4 regions of the Bacteroides sp. RTP21281st1_H5_RTP21281_210402 genome follow, and region 3 is predicted to be linked to each of the others. Evidence: riboswitches for the same ligand, from Rfam matches in the RefSeq annotation. Region 3 holds a riboswitch; each other region holds the start of a gene.
What was found. Region 3 has a riboswitch for cobalamin ahead of AB5443_RS04480 (anaerobic ribonucleoside triphosphate reductase). Riboswitches for the same ligand answer to the same signal wherever they lie in the genome.
Positions count from the first base shown of each region.

Region 1: another riboswitch for cobalamin. It lies ahead of AB5443_RS09485 (TonB-dependent siderophore receptor); the one in region 3 lies ahead of AB5443_RS04480 (anaerobic ribonucleoside triphosphate reductase).
Region 2: another riboswitch for cobalamin. It lies ahead of AB5443_RS04935 (TonB-dependent receptor); the one in region 3 lies ahead of AB5443_RS04480 (anaerobic ribonucleoside triphosphate reductase).
Region 4: another riboswitch for cobalamin. It lies ahead of AB5443_RS05575 (DUF4465 domain-containing protein); the one in region 3 lies ahead of AB5443_RS04480 (anaerobic ribonucleoside triphosphate reductase).

Region 1 covers NZ_JBCOWR010000005.1:147,481-150,644, forward strand. The annotation lists gene AB5443_RS09485 (TonB-dependent siderophore receptor) at 1-1,793, opposite strand, end outside; cobalamin riboswitch at 1,978-2,187, opposite strand; gene AB5443_RS09490 (DUF5106 domain-containing protein) at 2,502-3,164, opposite strand, start outside.
Region 2 covers NZ_JBCOWR010000002.1:336,361-339,524, reverse strand. The annotation lists gene AB5443_RS04940 (ABC transporter substrate-binding protein) at 1-1,083, opposite strand, end outside; cobalamin riboswitch at 1,211-1,423, shown strand; gene AB5443_RS04935 (TonB-dependent receptor) at 1,626-3,164, shown strand, end outside.
Region 3 covers NZ_JBCOWR010000002.1:223,694-226,857, reverse strand. The annotation lists gene AB5443_RS04480 (anaerobic ribonucleoside triphosphate reductase) at 1-1,553, opposite strand, end outside; cobalamin riboswitch at 1,583-1,769, opposite strand; gene AB5443_RS04475 (hypothetical protein) at 2,001-2,654, shown strand; gene AB5443_RS04470 (hypothetical protein) at 2,794-3,153, opposite strand.
Region 4 covers NZ_JBCOWR010000003.1:12,162-15,325, forward strand. The annotation lists gene AB5443_RS05570 (PKD-like domain-containing protein) at 1-257, opposite strand, end outside; gene AB5443_RS05575 (DUF4465 domain-containing protein) at 385-1,353, opposite strand; cobalamin riboswitch at 1,513-1,705, opposite strand; gene AB5443_RS05580 (IS110 family transposase) at 1,921-3,000, shown strand.

The DNA.
Region 1 (3,164 bases), on a different contig from region 3:
GGAGTTTCGATTCCTGCCTGCCCTGAAGCTGAAACACGGGGAGTATAGGCTATCTGATGTTTATAAGTCGACTTATCCTTATTCGAATCAGGGTCAGTGACATCCAACGCCCGTTGATATGTATAATTACCGGACAGGTTGATGCGTATTTTCTCCCAAGGTTGAAGAGACAAGTTTCCTGTGACGTCGATACCTTTAATATCTACACTTCCCAAGTTTCTCATACTCCAAATTGCAAGGTTCTTGGTGGGATAGGCGATTATTTTATCCGTTACTTTGTTATAGTATGCATCAACGGTTGCAGAAAGATAAGGAAGGAATGAGCATACATTCTTGCTGTATGTCAGACCGATATTATATTGCTTCGCATTCTCAGGCTTTAGTTTGGTGTTTCCTACTTCCTGATAGTATAAGTCATTGAAGCTAGGCAGACGGAAAATGTCTTTATAGAAGAAACGGATACGGAACTCTTCGTTACGGAACGGCTTGAATGAAGCGCTGACATAAGGCGTTAATTTGCGGTGATTGCCGGCGCTGCCGCCCTCTTTCACATCTTCATTGATGATGGTTGCCAGGGCGGATGCGGAGATTGTCAGCCAGTCATTCACGTACTTTCCGGCAAAAGCGGTCAGCCATGAGTAGCGGGTGGGTTGCGCAAAATTAGCAAGATTAGTATCCATGGTATTGATACTTCCATCTGTAGAAAGAGAGAATGAAAGATTACTCAGCAATCTGTATAATACCGATGCTGAAAGATAATATTCCTGCTGATAATAGCTGTTCTCCGTTTTCCCTAAAGAGTTTTTAGTGTCGGGGTCTAAATAGCGTTGATAACTCCAGTTCCACTTGGCGGAAGTTTGGAATACCCATTGCCGGCTGAACTCTTTCTTGTATTGGCTTTGTACGAATGTATTCTTGTCCCAAAGATGCTGCGCAGAGTAGTCGTTATAAAGTGTAGTAGCTTTCGGCAGTCCCCGTGAAGATTGGAAGTAATAAGCTTTCAACCGCCATTGCTTTTTGTCGGAGAAGTTGCCGTAAAGTCCGGCTTCGGCACGAAAAGTCTGCACATCGGTATTTTTTCTTTTCTCCCGTGACGTCAGGTCGTCTGCTGTATTTCCGTAGTGCAGGCTATATGGATATTGTCCGTCCGAAGACATCCATTCGCCATTGGCTGTGACTGTCCATTTTGGGGTGAGTTGCTGCTCTATCAGGACGGACGGATTAACCAGTCCCCACGAACCGGTCTTGAAGGCGGCACTGATATTCGTGCGCTTTCCTTTTTTGAAACGGGGAGTGAGTGTCTGTATATTCAGTATTCCTGCGGAAGCAAAGAAACGTGCCGGTTGGAAGATATTGTCGCTCTGGCCGTTACTGAGTGATAGTTGGTCTACATTGTCAAGAGAGAAACGACCGATGTCTATCTGTCCGGTTTGACAGTCGGTTACGGTGATTCCGTCATAACCTACGGCTGTATGCTGTGCTCCCAGGCTACGTATGGATACGGTTTTCAGTCCGCCGATACCACCGTAATCTTTCACGGTCACTCCGGCAAAGTGCTTTACTGCGTCGGAAACCTGCAAAGCGTGCAGATTCTTCAGTGCATCTTTGGATAGTACCTGCAACGGAGCGCTGGAGCGTACTTCTCTTGTTTGATAAATATCGGAAACGGTTATTTCGGGGATGGAGTAGGTATGCGTTGTATCCACTTTTTGCTGTTGCGCGAAAAGTGTTGCGGATAAAAGTTGGCAGCAGAATGCCGCGCAGATGCTTTTGTATGACATGATATGTTTCATCCTTATCCTACTAGTCTATTTTTTACTTTTAAAAAGTGTCCGGGCGAAATCCCTTCGACCGGACACGCATAAATAAACTTGGCAGAGTTTATTAATTAAAACACACTTTCTCTGAATCAGAGTGATGAATGAAATGATAGACGAATTGTCCGGGTCATTAGACTCAACGCTTTTTCCTCGAAAGCAGTGAAATTGGGTGCATGGCAGGTCTTCTGACTCGTTCCTGTTGCGGGCGCCTTCCCGGAAGTTTCTTTCCAGTGGCTAAAAGTAGGTTGCTCGCAACGAACATATGGAACTTACAGCAGCGGGACTGTTCAGGATTTACACCTGATTCCCTTTTAATCGCTTTCCTCGTGTGTTTTGAGGTCTGCAAACCAATGCGTGGCAAAGATAGGGAGTTTATTTGGCTTTTGCAAAGGGGGCGTTCTTTTTCTTTCGTCTTGATACGAAAGAAAAAGAACCAAAAAGAAAGAATCAAGGCTGCGTTTTTTCAGCTACTCCGGTGTTTCCTCCGGCTAAAGGGCAGAAACTCGCTACGCTCAAACAGTCTGCCCTTCTTGACGCCGGAGAAAACACCTGCGCTTGACGCTGAAAAAACGGGGCCGGGAAACCATGCGGCGTGGGCATGTGCGGTGGGGCATGCGTTACGGCGTGGGCACGTGGTGTGTGGGCGTGTGCTACGGCATGGATGTGCGGTGTGGAAGCTGTTTATTGTTCGCCTTTCATTAGCAGGTATTCTTCGATGGCTTGGACAGGAGCATCCTTCAGAAGTACCGTTTTATCCTTGTTCAATAGGTAGAGGGTGGGGATGGCTTTCAGGTCATACAGTTGTTGTTCTTTGATGATGAATTTCTTGTCGTACCCGTTAATCCATTCTTTGGGGAATTCGTTTAGATGCTTTTTCCACTCATCCAGTTCTTCGTCGGGGTAGATGGAAAGGACTATCAACTTCTTTTGTGCTAAAAGCTGGTTGATGATGGGGGAGTTTTTTAATGCGTCTATTGTTTCTGTACAGGCATGGCATCCGGGGTTGTTGATGAATAATAATGTATAGTCTGCTTTTTGTTGGTAAAGAGAGCCTTGTGTGCCGGAAGCTAGTGTGTAGTTGAAATCCAGCGCTTTGGTGCCGATACGGTTCTTCTGTGCTAATTCGCGACGGGCTTTGGGGCGCACCTTTTCTATTTCTTCCAATATGGGAGAGGCTAGCATTGCGTCTAATACGGGAATGTAGAATTCTTCATTACGCATTGGGGAGTTAGGGTCATACAGATATTTGTCTGCCAGGTCGGTGATGTAAGTGAATACTTTCTTGTCTACATTTGTCCGTTCGATTGTTTTCCGCATCGCTTCCTGTGCAGTTTCCAACGGAAC
Region 2 (3,164 bases), 110 kb from region 3:
GAAGATATGAATCAGGTCGCGCAGTACGACGTCAGGACGTACCACTGCCGATTCCCAGTAATCATTACCACCTGCGGGCGTCGACCGTAAGTTGTTATTATAGACCCTCTTTTCATGTACTGCTTTTGCGTCTGCGAATTTGGGATTGACGGATTTCAGCTCATCTAATGTGTTTACTGAACCTACATTAATCCAATAGTCTGCTTTTTGTATCAGTCCGTAAGCCGTTTCCAGTCCGATAGGAGTGGAGCTGTTTGAATTGTTTTCTTTATAAATATAATCAGCCCCCGCGTCGGCAATCAGCCGTGCCATGTAGCTTTGGGTGGAAGGCATTACCCAACTGTCGTTCCACGGAGTATTGAACATGACAGTAGGGCGTTGTTTGACTGAGTCGGTAAGCGCTTTCAATGCGTAATAGCGTTCAGGGATTTCCCGGAATATTTCTATACCTTTCTTCCGATTATCTGTCAGTTCCGAAAGGACGACCATCCATTCGGCTTTGCCGAGCGGTGATTCTTCCAGGTATTCTCCCATATATAGATAAGGTATGGAGAGTTCTTTTAGTTTATCCGTTACAGCGGTTTGGGCATCACCTATACCATATAATAATACTACATCAGGCTTTAGCCCTATCAGCAGCTCGTAGTTCATTTCCGGCCCTATGTCCTTGATTGAATCTTTATGAGCGAGAATATAAGGGTTTGCAATATAATCGATTCCTGACACTCCGGCAATCCTGTTGATTTCTCCCAGTTCATCGAGCATGGCAATATAAGAAGAGGACATACATATGATTTGTTTCGCTCCGGCAGGAATGGCGGGCCCATTGAATCCGGCAGGCGCCTGCTCGCCGTTGCGTGAAACGAAATAGGACATTGTGACGTCTTTTGCTCCTTGCCATGGATTCGTTATCTGTATAAGGGTGCTGGCGGAATTTTCTGCGCCTAGAATCTTAAATCCCGAAGCATATTCAGGGATATATACATCCTGATTGAATGTTTCAATGGATGTCTTATTACGGGTGATGCAGCTTGCCAAAAAGAGAAGGCAAAGTAGCGCGACAGTCAAAATAGGAGATTTCACTTTTATAAGAATTTTAATTAGAAAAAAATAATAGTGGATCCTTTCGAATGGCAAAGATAGGACTTAATTATTAGTTTGTTTTTATTTTAGTTGGATTTTTCTTCTGATTTGTTTCTATTTGTGTATCTTTGTCCCCAGAAATTTTGGTGTCACTTTTCCGATTCTACGGAAAGAGTGGTGAAAAGGGAATCAGGTGTAAATCCTGAACAGACCCGCTGCTGTAAGCTCCGCCAAAAGTTTTCCTACAATACTCAAATCCACTGTTCCGCTTTGGAGGAATGGGAAGGGCGTTAGGAAAATGGAGTAAGTCAGAAGACCTGCCAAAGTTGAATTCTTGAAACTTTCCGGGATTAGAGTTTGAAGAGTGCAGTTTTTAATTCAATCACATTGTAGTAGCTGTTGTAAAGACGTGCGACATGCGTGGTGTCTGCTTGTGCAGAATACCGATCTATGCTCTGTTGAATGGGAGCAGACTGCCCTTTTCTATCTTTGGATGGCCTTTCCCCGGGAAGTTTATTGTTGTCGAAAAATAAACGGACGGAATGATAAGACAAGTAGTTTGGAAAATGGCATGTGTAGTGGCAGGTTGCCTGGGGCTTCCTTCATTGGTGGTGGCACAAAGCCGGCTGGATAGTTTGCAGCACTTGAATGAGGTTGTGATTACGGCAAAGCCATATAAAGAAGTGATTCCCGCCCAAAGACTCAATGGGTTGCAGTTGGAACGGTTGAACACACATAATGTAGCCGATGCGTTACGTTATTTTTCCGGTGTGCAGATTAAGGATTATGGTGGAATGGGTGGACTGAAAACGGTGGACGTGCGTAATATGGGTTCGCATCATGTCGGAGTTTTCTATGATGGTATCCAGATAGGAAATGCACAAAACGGGGTGGTCGACTTGGGGCGTTTCTCTTTGGATGATTTGGAAGAACTATCTTTGTATAATGGGCAGAAAAGTGAAATCTTCCAGTCTGCAAAAGACTTCGCTTCTGCTTCGGCGGTGTATCTGAAAACAAGGAAATCCAGATTTGAGGGAGGGAAGAAAACGAACTTGCTGGTGAGATACAAGGCGGGGAGTATTCAGTTAATCAATCCTTCCATACGTTTGGAGCAAAAACTGAATGATAAGTTAAGTCTTAGTCTGAGTGGAGAATATATGAAATCCGACGGACAGTATAAGTTCCGTTACAGACGTCTGAACCAGACAGGAGAAGTGGCTTATGACACGACTGCTACCCGCTGGAATAGCGACATAGAGGCTTATCGTATGGAGGCGGGTGTATATGGGACGGTGCATAACGGCTATTGGCAGGCCAAGTTGTACTATTATAATTCGGACCGGGGGCTGCCCGGAGCTATCGTAAAGAATGTATGGCAGAATGGGGAGAGGCAGGGAGATAAGAACTTCTTTGCCCAAGCCACCTTTGTGAAAGACATAACTCCCGGGTATAAAATACAGTTGAACGGAAAGTTTGCCTATGATTACACGCATTATCTTTCGAGGGATACGGTTCGGTTTTTGCAGGAAAATGTGACTAAAAAGATGCAGTTCGACAATACTTATTATCAGCAGGACTGGTATATATCTATGGTGAACATGTATAGCATCCTTCCTGTGTGGGATATCTCCCTTTCTGTTGATTTCCAATATAATAAACTGAATGCTGTAATGCGTGGAGTAGGGACTCCTTTTACTTTTCCACAGCGATATACCACTTGGGCAGCATTTGCTACGGCCTTGAATTTGGGAAAGTGGAAACTGCAAGCTGATGTGTTGGGGACATTCGTAATAGAGAAGGTGAGGAATAACGTAAAAGCACCGGACAAGTCGGAGTTTTCTCCGGCACTCATCATCGGCTATAAGCCTTTTGGTAATCATGACCTCAACCTGCGTGCGTTTTATAAACGAATTTTCCGTTTGCCTACTTTCAATGACCTTTATTATGCGCAAATCGGATTTAGCCAATTAAAACCGGAGTTTACAGATCAGTTCAATATTGGAGGAAGTTATCAGAAGGCGTTCAAATCAGGATGGATTGACCAGGTTTCTGTGCAAGCTGATGCTTATTATGCCGCAATT
Region 3 (3,164 bases):
ATAGCATCCGCATTGCGTTCGTCCTCTATCAGGTTTTCAGCCTTGATGCGGGCTTCGATAGCCAGTCTCGGCATATTCAGCGTAGTGAAAGAAAGATTACCACGTCCCAAAGAAGACTTTTCTCCCGCCACATTCTCAAATACACGTGTGCGGCAACCCATCGTAGCCAATTCGTAGATATAACGTTTCGGGTCGTCCGCTTTCCATTTCTCATTCGTGTTGAAAGGCGTGTCGAGGAACATGAAGTTCGGGAACAGCGCTTTCGCGGTAGTCTGACAAGCCTTCAGCAACAGGTCAAAGTTCGGAGCTTCGTAACTGTCTTTCATCGCATCCTCTATGTTCTCCGCTTTCATCGCTTTCTCAAAATCCTTTTCCGAGTAAGATACCCCGTCCTTTACCTTGAAAATCTGAATCGGGAATACAGGCACCTCGCCCCGTGTACCCAAGCCCTCAATCGTAGCTTTCAGCAATTCCTCAATCACCATACGGCCTTCCGCAGAAGTGTCCGTTCCGTAATTGATAGAGCTGAATACCACCTGATTACCGCCGCGTGAGTGCATCGTGTTCAGGTTGTGGATAAATCCTTCCATTGCCTGGTGCGTATCCTTGCGGGTTTGCTGGTATGCCTTCTCCGTGATGCGTGCCAGGTGTTCCTTGTCTATAATGATTTGCAGCGCTATCAATGCGATGCGTAATGTCTCGCGTTCTGCCTCAGTCGATTTGATAGACGGAAGATATTCCTTGATTAACGTGCGGATTGCCTTCTCGTCTGCCTGACTGCCATTCTCCATCGCTACATAGAAATTGATGAAAGAAGCCAGATGTCTGCGGAAAGACTTAGCCACCCCTTTCGCCATGAAGAAGTCGAAAGCGGGAATTGCCTGTCCCCCGTGTTGCTCGTTCTGATTAGTCTGGAAAATGATAGTAGCCAGTGTCGCATAGCTCTGAATACTTTGCGGGGTACGGATACTACCGTTCTTTGTGCGGAATCCACGTTCGAAAAGATCGTCCATGTCATACTGGATGCAAGTCGTTGTCTTGGTCGGATAATAATCCAGGTCGTGGATATGAATGTCGCCCAACTGGTGCGCTTCGGCAAAACGCTTCGGCAACAGATATTTATAAGTATAATCTTTGGTCACTTCAGATGCGAAAGTCATCATCTGTCCGGCAGGGGTGTGACTGCTCATGTTAGCGTTGCTCAGGTTGACGTCGTTCTTGTCAATGGCAACGATACCGTCCATCACGTGCTTCATCTGGGTTTTCTTGTCCCGCTCCGTATTCCGCCATTCGCGATAGATGATATACTTCTTCGCCACTTCCGGCCGCACCTTCATCAATGCCTTTTCCACTAAATCCTGAATCTCCTCTACGGTAATCGTAGGGTTGGCAAACTGACTGATTACATTCATCGTGATGTCAGCCACCAACTGCTGTTCATCCTGAATCCCCGTTGCATTGAATGCCTTGCTGATTGCATTCTTAATCTTACTGATAGAGAAATCTTCTCTTTTACCATCACGTTTGATGATACAAATTTCCGCGTAGTTCATAACTTTAACTCCCGAAAGTGATTAATAATATGGTTTATTTCGATTCCGGCAGGTCTTCTGACTTATCCCTCCCTCGCAGCGCCTTCCCACACCTACCGGTGCAGTGACATAGTGTGCGGATTCACAGAGAATTACAGCAGCGGGTACTGTCGCCGATTTGCACAGCGTTCCCTCATTGACTAAACCTCTTTTAGCTCCGAAAACGGATACAAAGATAGAAGATAATCCAATACCCCGGTTAGCTTTTAACATTAAATTTCGGGAAACTTTTCTTTCTCGCTGATACAGAAAGTTTTCCGTTTTGGAAAACTTTTAAGAAAATAATTCGGTTTGAAGTTTCTGATTCATTTATAAGTTGATTGCTAAAAAAACACAGAGATACTGGAACTCTGTATGTACCAGCCACAGTTTATGTGTATGTAATAATGAATTAAAAACTTTTTTGATATGAATAAATTAGAAGAACAAGTGAAGACTTCACCTATTTGCATGGCACGTATTCGTCTGTATAATTTGACGGATTTAGAACAGATGCTGGACAGTTTTTATGATTTTTATAATCATGAGGTTGATAAACCCTATTTAGTTCACGAGCAAAGGACTATTGTTCGTCTCGTAAAGCTTATAGCTTTCCAATTGCAAGACAAGACTATGCCAGTTGGAATTATAGAGAGTGTGAATGAACTGAAACGCGTTCATTTTAGATTCGTATTGCCGGAACAGAATCCTTTTAGCGTTGCTGCCCGCATTTCTTGTTTACAGCAGCTAGAGGATTATTTGGTACGATTCTTTGACTTGTTTGGATGTCGGTCAATAGGTGTCCCTTATTCTGTTGTCGAACAACTGATTCTTAAACGGATTAAAAAGTTGCTTGTTCACCAGCTTAGAGGTACGGATAAGTATCAAATGTTCAAGAAGAAATGTCCATCTTATGTTGAAAGGGTTACTCCGAAGGAAGAGATGCAGGAGCTTCAGGATCAGCAGAAAGATGAGAAGTTATTAAAGGCTGTCAGTGGGAGAATCACTAAAATCAATCCGCATTCGAAGAAGTACAGAGCTTTGAAAGAAGAACAGCTTCGGAAGATTCAGGAGATGGATTGAAATTTAGAAAAAGCGAACAGGCGAACGGAAAACACATTCGTTCGTCTGTTACTTTTTGCCTAATCTATGATTAGAGGATATTTCTAGTAAAATTACTGCAAGGCGTAGCAATAACGTAGATTACCAAGAAAAAAAGAGATTAGTCCACAATTTTATCCCATTGACCTGTTTTGTAGAATTCCAATGTTGCCTGTGCAGATATGCTTCTGAAAGGGTCGGATGATTTTGTGATATTTATTAAAACCTTTTCAGATAAGGTAGGGCATAACTTTAAACAAAATCCAGCTGCCCAAAGTCTGATGGCTTCGTCACTATTATTTAGAAAATTTTCAAACACCTCTTTTATACAATTTTGTTCTTTTGCTAAGTGGTATAAATTCAATATCTTTTTATGATATTGATTTGCTTTTTTTGAACAACCTTCATCTAACGCATTACTCTGTAGGTTTACATATTTCACAAAATATTCTTTTATCTCTTCTGTTGTCATGGTTTCCATCCAAATTTTTT
Region 4 (3,164 bases), on a different contig from region 3:
CATTCGTTGAAAATGTATTTCAATTGAGGCTCATCGGAAATGATACGACCGTTGCATTTCCATGAATAAACGGCGTAATCGACATTCTGATAGGTCGGCTCAATAACGACCTCTTTTCCTATCTTTACAACATAGATTCCGTCTTCGCTGTCCAATTCAATGACAGGAGGCACGGTCACGTCCTGCGATATTTCTTCGTCTTTGTTGCATGCAAATAGAAATATCGTCAAGGAGAATAAAAGCAAATACTTCTTCATTATATTTATAATTTTAACGCTGAAATTCCCTTGAAGAAAGTATTTAATTTCAATCTCCATTGGGATATAATAAAAAGGGGCAAATACTTAGCATTTGTCGTTAAAAAGCATTTGCCCCAAATTCATGTTATTCGTTTACGGTTACATCAATATCGTCTATGGCAACGTAAGCAGGAGTGTTCAATCCGTATGCGCTTGAATCGCTTCCTTTAAAATTGATAGCTACAGTACATACGCTGTCACCTAAACCGCTTAAGTCCACTTGGCTCCAACCAGTACGGATTTGATTGGCCAAGCCTGATTCTGCATCCTTACTGGAATCGAAGTTTGCCAAATAGTATTCTACTTCCTTACCTGTAGGTTTACCCGTCGCATCCAACGCAACAAATACCACCTTAAACCATCCTTTTTGTGCCGACAAAGAGCCTTGTGTAAACGAGTTGCCATCCTTCATGACCAAGTAGGTATAAGTTGTATTGCAGACCCATACACTGTTGAATTTGCCATATTTCGGTGTACCCTTAACTGGCTTCTTTGGAATTTCGACTTTATATCCGGTTGCATTGGTCAAGTAAATCTTGGCGCACTTGTCATAGGTTGCTCCCGCATCATTGTATGAATCGCTATAACCGAAAGCAACGGCAAAATTTTTACCGCTATGACCGCCATTCTTATCATAAACGCTACATTGATTCTCATAATCACCCTGTGTCAGATTATGGAAATTAGAGATGGCAAAACCACCATTCCAAAACTCATATTCCCAAGGCTGTCCGCTTACCCATTCTTGTTCCAAATAGTTAATCGGGAACTGAATGTACGTACCGGTTTGCCCGATTTGAGTGATGTAGCCGGTCGTTACCTGCTTGCCGTTGGCCGTGGCAGAATAGAGATTGTTTCCATACTGGTCAGAAGCCATTACGCTGGAAGGTACGTTATCAAAATTGATAAGCGCATTGGTAGAACTTATCGCGCGGGTTTGAATCGCACTCTCCTCATACGGAGCAAGGAAGTCATCATCGGACGAACATCCTGTGAACACTGCGGCGGCCATTGCTACAACAGCCATTGCCAAGAATTTAAGATTCTTTTTCATAACTCAATTATTAAAAGTTAAACAAAAAAGTTTAATTACACATTCGTTTTCCTTGCGATAGATTTGCAACGAATGAGAAATCGGTTATCAAAAAGAATATTAGGTGTCTTTGGACGAGCCTCTGTTCATTTTAATCTAATGCCAATTATCCCGTGGTCACTAAATCATATCTCATCAAGCAGGTCTTCTGGCTCATCCCGCTTATCGCGCCTTCCCAGCTTTCACCAGTGGCAAAGAGTGCGATAAACTTTAATAGGACTTACAGCTGCGAGTACAGCTCCGGATTTTCACCGGGATTCCCTTTTAATTCCATTCGACGCTTCGATTGGAAACTTGACTGGTGCAAAGTTAATGGTTATTTTTTAATCTCGTTTCTTTTTCCCTAATTTTTATTTCAAGAAAAGATTATTTTATAGTGCGAATTGTATTTTCATGCCAACTAAACATTTATAATCCCTATGTTTACAATCAGGGTAAGCCGCGATGATAGCGGATAAATGAAAAAGCTATCGAGATTTTGGTTAGATTAAAGCTGCAAAACCTTTACTAACTAAAACGACGATAGCCATGAGAGAGCAAAGAAACAAAATTAGTTTCAGAGGACAAAAGATTTATGTAGGAATCGACGTCCATTTGAAGAGTTGGTCGGTTACGGTCTTGTCCGAAACCTCCGTATTGAAGAAGTTTAGCCAGCATCCGAGCCCAGAAGCGTTGTACGGATTTTTAACTCGGAGTTATCCGGGCGCCGAGTATCACTCGGTGTACGAAGCGGGCTTCTGCGGATTTTGGATACACGAGCGTCTGACGGCCTTAGGGATCGACAACATCGTGGTCAATCCGGCCGACGTGCCGACCAAGAGCAGCGAAAAGCTGCGTAAGACCGACACCGTGGACAGCGGTAAGCTGGCGCGGAGTTTAAGAGCCAACGAGCTGAAAGGCATTTATACGCCGGACAGCGTATCGTTGGAGATGCGTTCCTTGATAAGATTGAAGAACTCGATAACCAAAGACACGACCCGTCAGAAGAATCGGCTCAAGTCTCAACTTCGGTATTTAGGCATCGAGATTCCGCAGGAGTTTCTCACTCCGTTTTCCAACTGGTCGAAGCGCTTTTTCGCCTGGTTGAAGGAGATAGAGACGCTCACCCCGAGCGGCCGTCAGGCCCTCGACATTCATATCCGGCATCTGGAAGAGTTACGCCGTCAGAAACTGGAGATGACACGGGCTTTACGGACATTGGCCAAGACGGATCGATTCCGCGAACCGCTGCGGTTGATTATGAGCGTTCCGGGGTTCGGGCAGGCTACGGGAATGGCGTTCCTCTCCGAGATATGCGACATAACCCGCTTCCGCAATGCCGAACAACTGGCTGCCTATATCGGAATGATCCCGATGTGCCACTCCAGCGGAGAGAAAGATGGGACGGGGGATATTACCATACGAAAACACGCCGTTATGCGCTGTAACCTGATAGAAGCGGCATGGGTGGCGGTACGTCAAGACCCTGCGATGAACCTGTTCTATACGGAACAATGCAAACGGATGCCCAAGAGCAAAGCTATCGTAAAGGTCGCCCGCAAACTGGTAAACCGTCTATTCTTTGTGCTGAAACATCAGACCGAATATGTCAATAGTATCGTGTCATAGAGAAACCCTTCCGGTAAACGGATTTTCCCAGAGAGAATACTACATAGTTGTTGCGGCGTTAACGTCCGCTTAAAATAATCTGCTCCTCTGGCCTTTGTAAACTAATAAGGGATATGCGGCAGAGAGCTGACCGCTAAGGAAAATCTGTTTATCGAAGGATTTTT